Regions from separate parts of the Nanhaiella sioensis genome, predicted to be linked through region 1. Evidence: a T-box and tRNA genes for the amino acid it is inferred to sense, from the RefSeq annotation. Region 1 holds a T-box; the other holds one or more tRNA genes.

Region 1 (6,250 bases):
ATGGTTTATTTATGTATCTTATATTATGGTTCGTCGTATGGACGGAGCATGGGAAAAGAAAGCAAGATTAGCCTCAGTATTTGGAATTATCGGTTTTATTGATGTTCCAATTGTATTTATGGCAATACGCTGGTGGAACTCAAAGCTTCATCCAATCGTGTTTGGTGATGGTCCGACACAACAAGGAGGCGGAATTGAGCCTGAAATGTTATTTACATTGTTATTTACGCTAGGTTTTATTACTTTGTTGTATATTGTTTTACTCCAAAAAGGTATTTATATAGAAAAAGCAAAAATTGCGATCGCTCAAAATAAGAAAGCTATTCAAGAGAAGTTAATGAATAAAATTTCGTAAAAGGTAGTAACGAAAAATACCGTAGCATATGTAGGTTTTCAGAATCCAAATTCACTAGGCCTTATTTAACTATTTGCAGGGGAGATTATTTCCTGTCTGGTATAGGGTAGGCGACTAGGGAAAGTACTTTCATAGCTAAAGGTGCTATGCGTACGATGGAATAGTAAATAAACAATAAAGAGGAGGAACTGAAAATGGGATATTTATTTAGTGCATACACAATTGCATGGGTCTTAATTGCTGGATATGTAGTTATGCTTGGGAAACGGCAAAGAAAACTAGAAAAAGAATTAGATTATATACAAGAGTTAGAGAAGCAATAAGCTCGTTCTAGTAAACTTCAATATTAGTATTGAATTAACAGTACACGTCCTTTTTGATTGTGCTGTTAACTGTATTCATCAACTGGTAGAACGTAACTCTTAATGATGATAAATCCAGTTTAGAGGATGATTTGTATGAACAAAAGAAGAATGATTCAAATCATAGTACTATGCTTGGTGGCAGCCGTATTTTTCTTTTTAGCTTCAGGAATACAAGGAGTCAAAGGAGTTAAGGTTGGTGACTCAGCTTATGATTTCACACTAGAGGATTTAGATGGAGATACTCATACTTTATCTGACTATCAGGGGCAATTCGTTGTATTAAATTTTTTCGCTACATGGTGTAAGCCGTGTGTAGATGAAGAACCTGAACTCGAAGCCTTTCATCAACAATATGGAGATAAGTATAAGCTTCTTATTATCGACCGTGGAGAACCCAAAAGTCGTGTTGAAAAATTTATAAAAGAACATAATTCAACAACACTGTATTTATTTGATACAGATGATAATGTCTCAAAAAATTATTTAGTAGTTGGCCAGCCTGAAACTTTTATCATTGACCCAAGCGGCATTATACGAGAAAAAATAGTTGGTCCAACGACAGCAGAAACTTTAGCAGGGAAAATTAGTTTGTTAAAATTAAATGGAAACTAAGCCACAGCCAAATTGCTGTGGCTCATCTATTGTAGGGCATCAGCACGTATTCAACTGGTTGTTCCTTACAACTTTTCTATTAACAAATAGCAATCAATTTTTTAATTTTGTAAAATTTACCAATAAAGTTTACGAAAAGATCTTGCTATTCATTCGTTAAACTATTTTGCAGCCTTTGTTAACTGTGGGACTTACACATTATATTGCCAAATCAAAATGACTAGCTATCCAATAGTGTAAAACGTACAGCTTTAAGAGAAGGAGAAGAACATAAGGAGAAAGGGATGGGTGAGCTATCTCTGATTACTAAAGCCACATTTGAAAGTATTTATTCTCAGTACGAATTACAACTAGCATTTTTAGATAAAATACAAAACATTTTACAACATGATGTAGAAAAAATAAATGGGAATATATAAATTTACCGAATAAATAACCTTGAAATATTTCTAAACTTTATTTATAATTTGTAAAAATAATTCATTCGTTGAAGAAGACAGTAATTTTGAATATACGTGTAGCGAGTTAGGGATGGTGAAAGCCTAATCGATTATTCATAATGAAACGTACTTCGGAGAAGCAGTCCGAAAAAGTATTAGCGTTATTTTTATTTAAATAACCTTGTACAAGTAGGGTATGCCGGTTAATCAACCGTTATCAATGACATTAAGATGGTTCAATTTGAACAATTAGAGTGGTACCGCGGGGAAAATCTCGTCTCTTTTAAGAGGCGGGATTTTTTTAGTTTTATCAGAAGGGGTGTACCAAATAAAAAAGGTAATTCATATTTTTCCTGCTATTAAGAATCAAGCTACAAGAGTTCCGGAAAGAATATGATCTGCTCTAGTTACATAGTTAACCACACATTACTGTAGGTATACCCTTTTGAAACACTATTTCACATTCCCTAGTATGGACAGTAGACATAGAGACTTGGACAGTAAACGTACTGATGAAAATAACAGGTAGGAGATGAAGAAAATGAATTATTCAGAAATATATGCTAAGGAAATTTCACAAGTTTTAAAGGATGTTATAACTTATGAAGAGACGTTACAGATAATTGAAAGACCAAAGTTTCATACTCAGGGTGATATTGCTTTTCCGTGCTTTTCCTTAGCCAAAAAGTTTCGAAAATCTCCAAATCATATTGCTAAAGAAATAGCTGAACAGGTTAGCCACACATTATTTGATAAAGTTGTAGCTGATGGTCCATATGTAAATGTTTTTTTAAATAAAAAGGAAGTTAGTAAAGAAGTAATGGCTATAATCCTAAAGCAAGGTAATCATTTTGGAACTTTAAATATTGGAAATGGTGAAAATGTAGTTATTGATTTTTCATCCCCAAATATCGCTAAGCCATTTTCTATGGGACATTTAAGATCAACAGTTATAGGAAATTCACTGGCACTTATAGCAGAAAAATGTGGATTTCAATCCATTAAAGTTAATCATTTAGGGGATTGGGGTACACAATTTGGTAAATTAATAGTTGCTTATAAACACTGGGGAAATGAAGAGAAAGTAAAAGAGAATCCAATTAAACAGTTATTGGAATTGTACGTCAAATTTCATGATGAGGCTGAAAAAGATAAACACTTGGAAGATGAAGCAAGATTGTGGTTCAAGAAACTTGAAGATGGAGATGAACATGCAATCGAACTATGGAATTGGTTTCGTGATGAATCACTTAAAGAATTTTCGAGTATTTATAATTTACTAGGTATCAAGTTTGATTCTTATCATGGCGAAGCTTTTTACAATGATAAAATGGAAGAAACGCTGAACTTACTTGTGAAGTCTGGGTTACTTTCCGAATCAGAAGGTGCAGATGTTGTTGATCTAAGTGAGTATAATTATCCACCGTGTTTAATCAAAAAATCTGACGGTGCAACTCTATATGCAACGAGAGATTTAACAGCTGCTATATATAGAAAAGAAACGTATCAGTTTAGCAAGGCATTGTATGTTGTTGGCCATGAACAAAGTCTGCATTTTAATCAAGTCTTTGCTGTTTTAAAAAAGCTAGGTTTTACATGGTCGAACAATCTCGTTCACATTCCATTTGGCTTTATTTTAAAAGACGGTAAGAAGATGTCGACGAGAAAAGGAAAAGTTGTTCTACTTGAGGAGGTTATAAACGAAACAATCAGTCTAGCTAAACACAGTATAGAAATGAAAAACCCAAAACTAATAAATAAAGACAAAGTAGCTAAAATGGTTGCTATCGGTTCACTTATTTTTCACGATTTAAAAAATGAACGATTAAATAATGTAGAATTCTCAATGGAAGAGATGTTAAAGTTTGAAGGGGAGACAGGACCTTACGTCCAATACACTCATGCAAGAGCTAACTCTTTGATAAGAAAATCGGGACAAGAACAGGTACACAATATAGAAGGTTTAGCTGATGAACTTAGTTGGTCAGTCATTAAATTGTTAATAGACTTTCCAAATGTAATTAAGAGAAGCTATGAAAAATTTGAACCATCCCAAATTGCAAAATACCTAATTGACCTAGCACAAGAATTTAATAAATATTACGGTAATGTGAAGGTGTTAGTCAAAGATAGCGAGCTGATATCTCGACTTGGACTAGTAACTTCAGTAATGATCGTTTTACAAGAAGGCTTAAGATTGTTGGGAATTGAAGCTCCAGAGGAAATGTAATGATTGTAGAACTATTACTCCGTAATTAAAATATTAAGTTAAAAAATTGACTGTTTTGCATTTTATGGTTATTCAGTTTACAACTTGAATTCGCGGCTCGACAGTCGATAATAACATATAGATTGATTGTTTTCACATCGATTGTTGTTTTTCGTACTAGGAAATGCACTCCCGTATACAACTATCATTTGTGGCATCTTTTTTTCTATACAACGATGAGAATAGCTTTAATTCCCTTTTGTTAGAATTTCATAAGTCTACGAGAAAAGCCTATGAATTATATATAGCAGAAGATTGTTCGACATGAGCCTTTCGAAACTAACAGATTATTGGCGGGTATATACGATCAGGAAGAGTGAGCACAAAGCCATAGGTTTCATGCTCCCCCTTTCTACTAGCTGTAATAGTATTATTGTATTTAACAAGAATGCTGAAAAATCAGTAACAGAACTTTCACAGTTACTAAATTTATTAAAGTTAAATATGTGGTAAATTGAATATAGAGATATTGGGTCATTCTTTTACAAAGGGGAGTGAGCGTATGTTTGCAATCGTAATGGGCATCACGATTACCGTTGTTGTCGGCATAGTAATTGGTACTGAAATTAGTGAAGAAATTTAATTATAAAAAAGAATTAGGTGGTCACACCTAATTCTTTTTTTATAATGGAAATCGGTCATAAGGCTAAAAATCTTAATCGTATATGTTTTGCTTGGGCTTACGTACTAAACTCATAATCCCTGCAATTAAGAACAGTAGAGCGATTGGCCATGCAAATAACACAGTCATTAAGGCGACTAATAATGCAGCAATAATTAATAAAGTCCCAGCAAGCTTTGGCTTATTATTTCCTTTTAAACAAAAGGCTGCAATGATACTTAATACTAAACCAATCATACCGGCAGCTACAACAATCCATCCAGTATTACCTATAATTTCCATTAAGTCTGCGATATTGAATGTAGCAAGCTGAGGGTCAGTAGCAAATTGTGCCTCTAACTCCTGTAAAAATGCTTCATTGGTCATTAAATAAGTAAATGCCCCTCCTATAATTGCTAAAAAGCCACTAAGTACGGCTCCGATTATACTTAAAACTATTTCTCCTGTTCGCTTCACTAGTAGGTTCCCCCTTATTGTTATCACTTTATAAATACGAGCATATTTACGTAAAGTTTCAGTTAACTATAACACTTTTTCATATATTTATAAATTACAACCTCTACAGTATAAATATTGATATGTGTTATCACTTTTAAAATCATGACAAGTTCATGTGGTAAAATAAATAGTAAGGATGAACATTTTCATAGGGAGGCCGCATATAAATGATATTAGTAAGCGCTTGTTTAGCAGGAAATGAGTGTCGTTATGATGGAAATCATAGTTTACATCATATAATAAAAGATTTAGTTGATAAGAAAAAGGCTGTAGCGGTATGTCCAGAAGTGTTAGGAGGCTTAGCTACTCCTAGGGAACCAGCTGAAATTGTCGGTGGCTGTGGCAAAGATGTTCTTAGTGGAGATGCAAAAGTACTATCAATTTCAGGACAGGATGTTACTGAACAATTTATAAAGGGTGCTTACGATACGTTAAAAATCGCTAAACAATATAAAGCATCTACTGTAGTCTTGAAGGAAAATAGCCCTTCTTGTGGTTCCACATACATTTACAATGGGGATTTTAATGGGATGAAAATAGCTGGTAACGGAGTTACAGCTGCATTGTTGGAGAGCCATGGATTCAAAGTCGTCTCAGAAAATAACTTCGGTGAACTACTCAATCAGAAATAAAACCTTGCTTTAGAAATGTAGCTTAATATATCAAACCATGATTGTAGGTGCTTTTTTCGAAACTTTTTTGCTAATTGTACTAATTTAGAACGGCTCGAGGGATGATACAGCTATTATCGTTATTAAAGATGAAATATACCCTGAATGCTTGCTTATATCATAGTGTTCAACGCGACAACAACCTTTTCAGATGTATAAATGTAACAAAATGGTTCGAAAATTCGTCTATGCTTTTAATAGACTGTTTTCTAATAGCTCGTTGTTTTTTAGGCTGTTTTCGCATTGACTGTTGTTTTTGATTCTTAGATATAGACACGTATACTTATTGCGTTCGTGGTCTCCTTACTTCTCAAAAATCTATAAATCATATCAAATGCACCATTTACTCAAATAAAAGTGAAAAAAGCTACAAAGTATATGAAAATAGCCCTTTCTTAAATAGTAAAAAAACACCAAC
Region 2 (6,250 bases), 1.3 Mb from region 1:
GAGTGTATCTTGCATACATGAGCAGTGGAAGAACGAAGCTGACGATGAGATTCGAAGTTGATCATTTGTTTAAGGTTAAGTTAGAAAGGGCGCACGGTGAATGCCTTGGCACTAGGAGCCGATGAAGGACGGGACTAACACCGAAATGCTTCGGGGAGCTGTAAGTAAGCATTGATCCGGAGATTTCCGAATGGGGAAACCCACTGTTCGTAATGGAGCAGTATCAATATCTGAATACATAGGGTATTGAAGGCAGACCCGGGGAACTGAAACATCTAAGTACCCGGAGGAAGAGAAAGCAAAAGCGATTTCCTGAGTAGCGGCGAGCGAAACGGAATAAGCCCAAACCAAGAGGCTTGCCTCTTGGGGTTGTAGGACACTCTATACGGAGTTACAAAGGAACGAAGTAGACGAAGCGATCTGGAAAGGTCCGTCGAAGAAGGTAACAACCCTGTAGTTGAAACTTCGTTCCCTCCAGAGTGGATCCTGAGTACGGCGGGACACGTGAAATCCCGTCGGAAGCTGGGAGGACCATCTCCCAAGGCTAAATACTCCCTAGTGACCGATAGTGAACCAGTACCGTGAGGGAAAGGTGAAAAGCACCCCGGAAGGGGAGTGAAAGAGATCCTGAAACCGTGTGCCTACAAGTAGTCAGAGCCCGTTAATGGGTGATGGCGTGCCTTTTGTAGAATGAACCGGCGAGTTACGATCCCGTGCAAGGTTAAGTTGAAGAGACGGAGCCGCAGCGAAAGCGAGTCTGAATAGGGCGAAATAGTACGTGGTCGTAGACCCGAAACCAAGTGATCTACCCATGTCCAGGGTGAAGTTCAGGTAACACTGAATGGAGGCCCGAACCCACGCACGTTGAAAAGTGCGGGGATGAGGTGTGGGTAGGGGTGAAATGCCAATCGAACTTGGAGATAGCTGGTTCTCTCCGAAATAGCTTTAGGGCTAGCCTCAAGTGAAGAGTCTTGGAGGTAGAGCACTGATTGGACTAGGGGCCCCCAACGGGTTACCGAATTCAGTCAAACTCCGAATGCCAAAGACTTATACTTGGGAGTCAGACTGCGAGTGATAAGATCCGTAGTCGAAAGGGAAACAGCCCAGACCACCAGCTAAGGTCCCAAAGTATACGTTAAGTGGAAAAGGATGTGGAGTTGCATAGACAACCAGGATGTTGGCTTAGAAGCAGCCACCATTTAAAGAGTGCGTAATAGCTCACTGGTCGAGTGACTCTGCGCCGAAAATGTACCGGGGCTAAACGTATCACCGAAGCTGTGGACTGTCCTTACGGACAGTGGTAGGAGAGCGTTCTAAGTGCAGCGAAGCTAGACCGAGAGGACTGGTGGAGCGCTTAGAAGTGAGAATGCCGGTATGAGTAGCGAAAGAGGGGTGAGAATCCCCTCCACCGAATGCCTAAGGTTTCCTGAGGAAGGCTCGTCCGCTCAGGGTAAGTCGGGACCTAAGCCGAGGCCGAAAGGCGTAGGCGATGGACAACAGGTTGAGATTCCTGTACCACCTCCTCACCATTTGAGCAATGGGGGGACGCAGAAGGATAGGGTAAGCGCACTGTTGGATATGTGCGTCCAAGCAGTTAGGCTGACAAGTAGGTAAATCCGCTTGTCATAAAGGCTGAGCTGTGATGGCGAGGGAAATATAGTACCGAAGTTCCTGATTCCACACTGCCAAGAAAAGCCTCTAGCGAGGTGAGAGGTGCCCGTACCGCAAACCGACACAGGTAGGCGAGGAGAGAATCCTAAGGTGAGCGAGAGAACTCTCGTTAAGGAACTCGGCAAAATGACCCCGTAACTTCGGGAGAAGGGGTGCTTTTTAGGGTGAATAGCCCTGAGAAGCCGCAGTGAAAAGGCCCAGGCGACTGTTTAGCAAAAACACAGGTCTCTGCGAAGCCGCAAGGCGAAGTATAGGGGCTGACACCTGCCCGGTGCTGGAAGGTTAAGAGGAGGGGTTATCCGTAAGGAGAAGCTCTGAATCGAAGCCCCAGTAAACGGCGGCCGTAACTATAACGGTCCTAAGGTAGCGAAATTCCTTGTCGGGTAAGTTCCGACCCGCACGAAAGGTGTAACGATCTGGGCACTGTCTCAACGAGAGACTCGGTGAAATTATAGTACCTGTGAAGATGCAGGTTACCCGCGACAGGACGGAAAGACCCCGTGGAGCTTTACTGTAGCCTGATATTGAATTTTGGTACAGCTTGTACAGGATAGGTAGGAGCCGTAGAAACCGGAGCGCTAGCTTCGGTGGAGGCGTCGGTGGGATACTACCCTGGCTGTATTGAAATTCTAACCTACGGAGCTAATCGCTTCGGGAGACAGTGTCAGGTGGGCAGTTTGACTGGGGCGGTCGCCTCCTAAAAAGTAACGGAGGCGCCCAAAGGTTCCCTCAGAATGGTTGGAAATCATTCGAAGAGTGCAAAGGCATAAGGGAGCTTGACTGCGAGACCTACAAGTCGAGCAGGGACGAAAGTCGGGCTTAGTGATCCGGTGGTTCCGCATGGAAGGGCCATCGCTCAACGGATAAAAGCTACCCCGGGGATAACAGGCTTATCTCCCCCAAGAGTCCACATCGACGGGGAGGTTTGGCACCTCGATGTCGGCTCATCGCATCCTGGGGCTGTAGTCGGTCCCAAGGGTTGGGCTGTTCGCCCATTAAAGCGGTACGCGAGCTGGGTTCAGAACGTCGTGAGACAGTTCGGTCCCTATCCGTCGTGGGCGTAGGAAATTTGAGAGGAGCTGTCCTTAGTACGAGAGGACCGGGATGGACACACCGCTGGTGTACCAGTTGTCCTGCCAAGGGCATAGCTGGGTAGCTATGTGTGGAAGGGATAAGTGCTGAAAGCATCTAAGCATGAAGCCCCCCTCAAGATGAGATTTCCCATAGCGTAAGCTAGTAAGATCCCTCGAAGATGACGAGGTTGATAGGTCTGAGGTGGAAGCGTGGTGACACGTGGAGCTGACAGATACTAATAGATCGAGGACTTAACCAAGTTAGAAATGCAGAGCAAGCTTTGTTCAATGAATGTCTATTATCTAGTTTTGAAGGAATATTAACTTATTCCTATATATTATGTCTGGTGGCGATGGCGAAGAGGTCACACCCGTTCCCATACCGAACACGGAAGTTAAGCTCTTCAGCGCCGATGGTAGTTGGGGGTTTCCCCCTGTGAGAGTAGGACGTTGCCAGGCTTATATATTGGAGGATTAGCTCAGCTGGGAGAGCACTTGCCTTACAAGCAAGGGGTCGGCGGTTCGATCCCGTCATCCTCCACCATTAATACTCGTAAGAGTATATTGTTAATGATCATGAGCCATTAGCTCAGTTGGTAGAGCATCTGACTTTTAATCAGAGGGTCAGAGGTTCGAGTCCTCTATGGCTCATCATTTTCCGCGGGTGTGGCGGAATTGGCAGACGCGCTAGACTTAGGATCTAGTGTCCTTGTGACGTGGGGGTTCAAGTCCCTTCACCCGCATTAATTAAATAAAGCTTGCGGAAGTAGTTCAGTGGTAGAACACCACCTTGCCAAGGTGGGGGTCGCGGGTTCGAATCCCGTCTTCCGCTCCAATGCTGCCGGGGTGGTGGAATTGGCAGACACACAGGACTTAAAATCCTGCGGTAGGTGACTACCGTGCCGGTTCAAGTCCGGCCCTCGGCACCATTTATATATATAAGCGCCCGTAGCTCAATTGGATAGAGCGTCTGACTACGGATCAGAAGGTTATGGGTTCGACTCCTTTCGGGCGCGCCATTAATAAATAACGGGAAGTAGCTCAGCTTGGTAGAGCACATGGTTTGGGACCATGGGGTCGCAGGTTCGAATCCTGTCTTCCCGACCACTTATAAAAATTAAGGGGCCTTAGCTCAGCTGGGAGAGCGCCTGCCTTGCACGCAGGAGGTCAGCGGTTCGATCCCGCTAGGCTCCACCATGTTCTTTGAAAACTAAACAAAACAAAAGCGTCAACGTTAATTTTTTTGAACAAATGAGCAATCAAACTTTATTGGAGAGTTTGATCCTGGCTCAGGACGAACGCTGGCGGCGTGCCTAATACATGCAAGTCGAGCGAACCAAAGGGAGCTTGCTCCCGGAGGTTAGCGGCGGACGGGTGAGTAACACGTGGGCAACCTACCTGTAAGATTGGGATAACTTCGGGAAACCGGAGCTAATACCGAATAACAATAAGAACCACATGGTTCTTATTTGAAAGATGGCTTCGGCTATCACTTACGGATGGGCCCGCGGCGCATTAGCTAGTTGGTGAGGTAACGGCTCACCAAGGCGACGATGCGTAGCCGACCTGAGAGGGTGATCGGCCACACTGGGACTGAGACACGGCCCAGACTCCTACGGGAGGCAGCAGTAGGGAATCTTCCGCAATGGACGAAAGTCTGACGGAGCAACGCCGCGTGAGTGAAGAAGGTTTTCGGATCGTAAAACTCTGTTGTTAGGGAAGAACAAGTATCGTTCGAATAGGGCGGTACCTTGACGGTACCTAACCAGAAAGCCACGGCTAACTACGTGCCAGCAGCCGCGGTAATACGTAGGTGGCAAGCGTTGTCCGGAATTATTGGGCGTAAAGCGCGCGCAGGCGGTTCCTTAAGTCTGATGTGAAAGCCCACGGCTCAACCGTGGAGGGTCATTGGAAACTGGGGAACTTGAGTGCAGAAGAGGAGAGTGGAATTCCACGTGTAGCGGTGAAATGCGTAGAGATGTGGAGGAACACCAGTGGCGAAGGCGACTCTCTGGTCTGTAACTGACGCTGAGGTGCGAAAGCGTGGGGAGCGAACAGGATTAGATACCCTGGTAGTCCACGCCGTAAACGATGAGTGCTAAGTGTTAGAGGGTTTCCGCCCTTTAGTGCTGCAGCTAACGCATTAAGCACTCCGCCTGGGGAGTACGACCGCAAGGTTGAAACTCAAAGGAATTGACGGGGGCCCGCACAAGCGGTGGAGCATGTGGTTTAATTCGAAGCAACGCGAAGAACCTTACCAGGTCTTGACATCCTCTGCCAACCCTAGAGATAGGGCGTTCCCCTTCGGGGGACAGAGTGACAGGTGGTGCATGGTTGTCGTCAGCTCGTGTCGTGAGATGTTGGGTTAAGTCCCGCAACGAGCGCAACCCTTGATCTTAGTTGCCAGCATTAAGTTGGGCACTCTAAGGTGACTGCCGGTGACAAACCGGAGGAAGGTGGGGATGACGTCAAATCATCATGCCCCTTATGACCTGGGCTACACACGTGCTACAATGGATGGTACAAAGGGCAGCAAAACCGCGAGGTTAAGCGAATCCCATAAAACCATTCTCAGTTCGGATTGCAGGCTGCAACTCGCCTGCATGAAGCCGGAATCGCTAGTAATCGCGGATCAGCATGCCGCGGTGAATACGTTCCCGGGCCTTGTACACACCGCCCGTCACACCACGAGAGTTTGTAACACCCGAAGTCGGTGGGGTAACCGTAAGGAGCCAGCCGCCTAAGGTGGGACAGATGATTGGGGTGAAGTCGTAACAAGGTAGCCGTATCGGAAGGTGCGGCTGGATCACCTCCTTTCTAAGGAAATATGTGAAGCTAGACTTCATATAAAAAGACGCTTTTGTTTTTGTTTAGTTTTGAGAGAACATTCTCTCAAAATGAAGAAGGTAAACAACAAGCTGACGAAGAAATTCGATGGCTATTTTTTACCGATGTTCCTTGAAAACTAGATAATAACGACACATTCATTGAAGAAAGTGAAAATCTTTTTTCATTATTTGATGACGGTTTGACCGTTGGTCAAATAAAAAAAGCAAATTAGCAACGAGAAGGTCGAGGAAGTAAAGTTCTGGAGCAGCGGAGTGTATCTTGCATACATGAGCAGTGGAAGAACGAAGCTGACGATGAGATTCGAAGTTGATCATTTGTTTAAGGTTAAGTTAGAAAGGGCGCACGGTGAATGCCTTGGCACTAGGAGCCGATGAAGGACGGGACTAACACCGAAATGCTTCGGGGAGCTGTAAGTAAGCATTGATCCGGAGATTTCCGAATGGGGAAACCCACTGTTCGTAATGGAGCAGTATCAATATCTGAATACATAGGGTATTGAAGGCAGACCCGGGGAACTGAAACATCTAAGTACCCGGAGGAAGAGAAAGCAAAAGCGATTTCCTGAGTAGCGGCGAGCGAAACGGAATAAGCCCAAACCAAGAGGCTTGCCTCTTGGGGTTGTAGGACACTCTATACGGAGTTACAAAGGAACGAAG

What was found. The T-box of region 1 lies ahead of argS (arginine--tRNA ligase). A T-box ahead of a tRNA ligase gene usually reads a tRNA of that ligase, here a tRNA-Arg.
Region 2: it encodes a tRNA-Arg, which carries the amino acid that the T-box ahead of argS (arginine--tRNA ligase) is inferred to sense. The anticodon was not compared.

The regions. Positions count from the first base shown of each region.
Region 1 covers NZ_JBKAEG010000001.1:3,352,676-3,358,925, forward strand. Annotated here, with positions in the region: gene V1503_RS15490 (cytochrome c biogenesis protein) at 1-355, shown strand, start outside; gene V1503_RS15495 (CcmD family protein) at 550-678, shown strand; gene V1503_RS15500 (TlpA family protein disulfide reductase) at 814-1,332, shown strand; gene V1503_RS15505 (hypothetical protein) at 1,617-1,751, shown strand; T-box leader at 1,811-2,057, shown strand; gene argS (arginine--tRNA ligase) at 2,314-4,002, shown strand; gene V1503_RS15515 (hypothetical protein) at 4,496-4,624, shown strand; gene V1503_RS15520 (DUF4064 domain-containing protein) at 4,697-5,119, opposite strand; gene V1503_RS15525 (2-thiouracil desulfurase family protein) at 5,329-5,793, shown strand.
Region 2 covers NZ_JBKAEG010000001.1:2,089,663-2,095,912, reverse strand. Annotated here, with positions in the region: rRNA gene V1503_RS09955 (23S ribosomal RNA) at 74-3,004, shown strand; rRNA gene rrf (5S ribosomal RNA) at 3,088-3,203, shown strand; tRNA gene V1503_RS09945 (tRNA-Val) at 3,213-3,288, shown strand; tRNA gene V1503_RS09940 (tRNA-Lys) at 3,323-3,395, shown strand; tRNA gene V1503_RS09935 (tRNA-Leu) at 3,405-3,487, shown strand; tRNA gene V1503_RS09930 (tRNA-Gly) at 3,505-3,579, shown strand; tRNA gene V1503_RS09925 (tRNA-Leu) at 3,585-3,673, shown strand; tRNA gene V1503_RS09920 (tRNA-Arg) at 3,687-3,763, shown strand; tRNA gene V1503_RS09915 (tRNA-Pro) at 3,775-3,851, shown strand; tRNA gene V1503_RS09910 (tRNA-Ala) at 3,866-3,941, shown strand; rRNA gene V1503_RS09905 (16S ribosomal RNA) at 4,011-5,561, shown strand; rRNA gene V1503_RS09900 (23S ribosomal RNA) at 5,917-6,250, shown strand, end outside.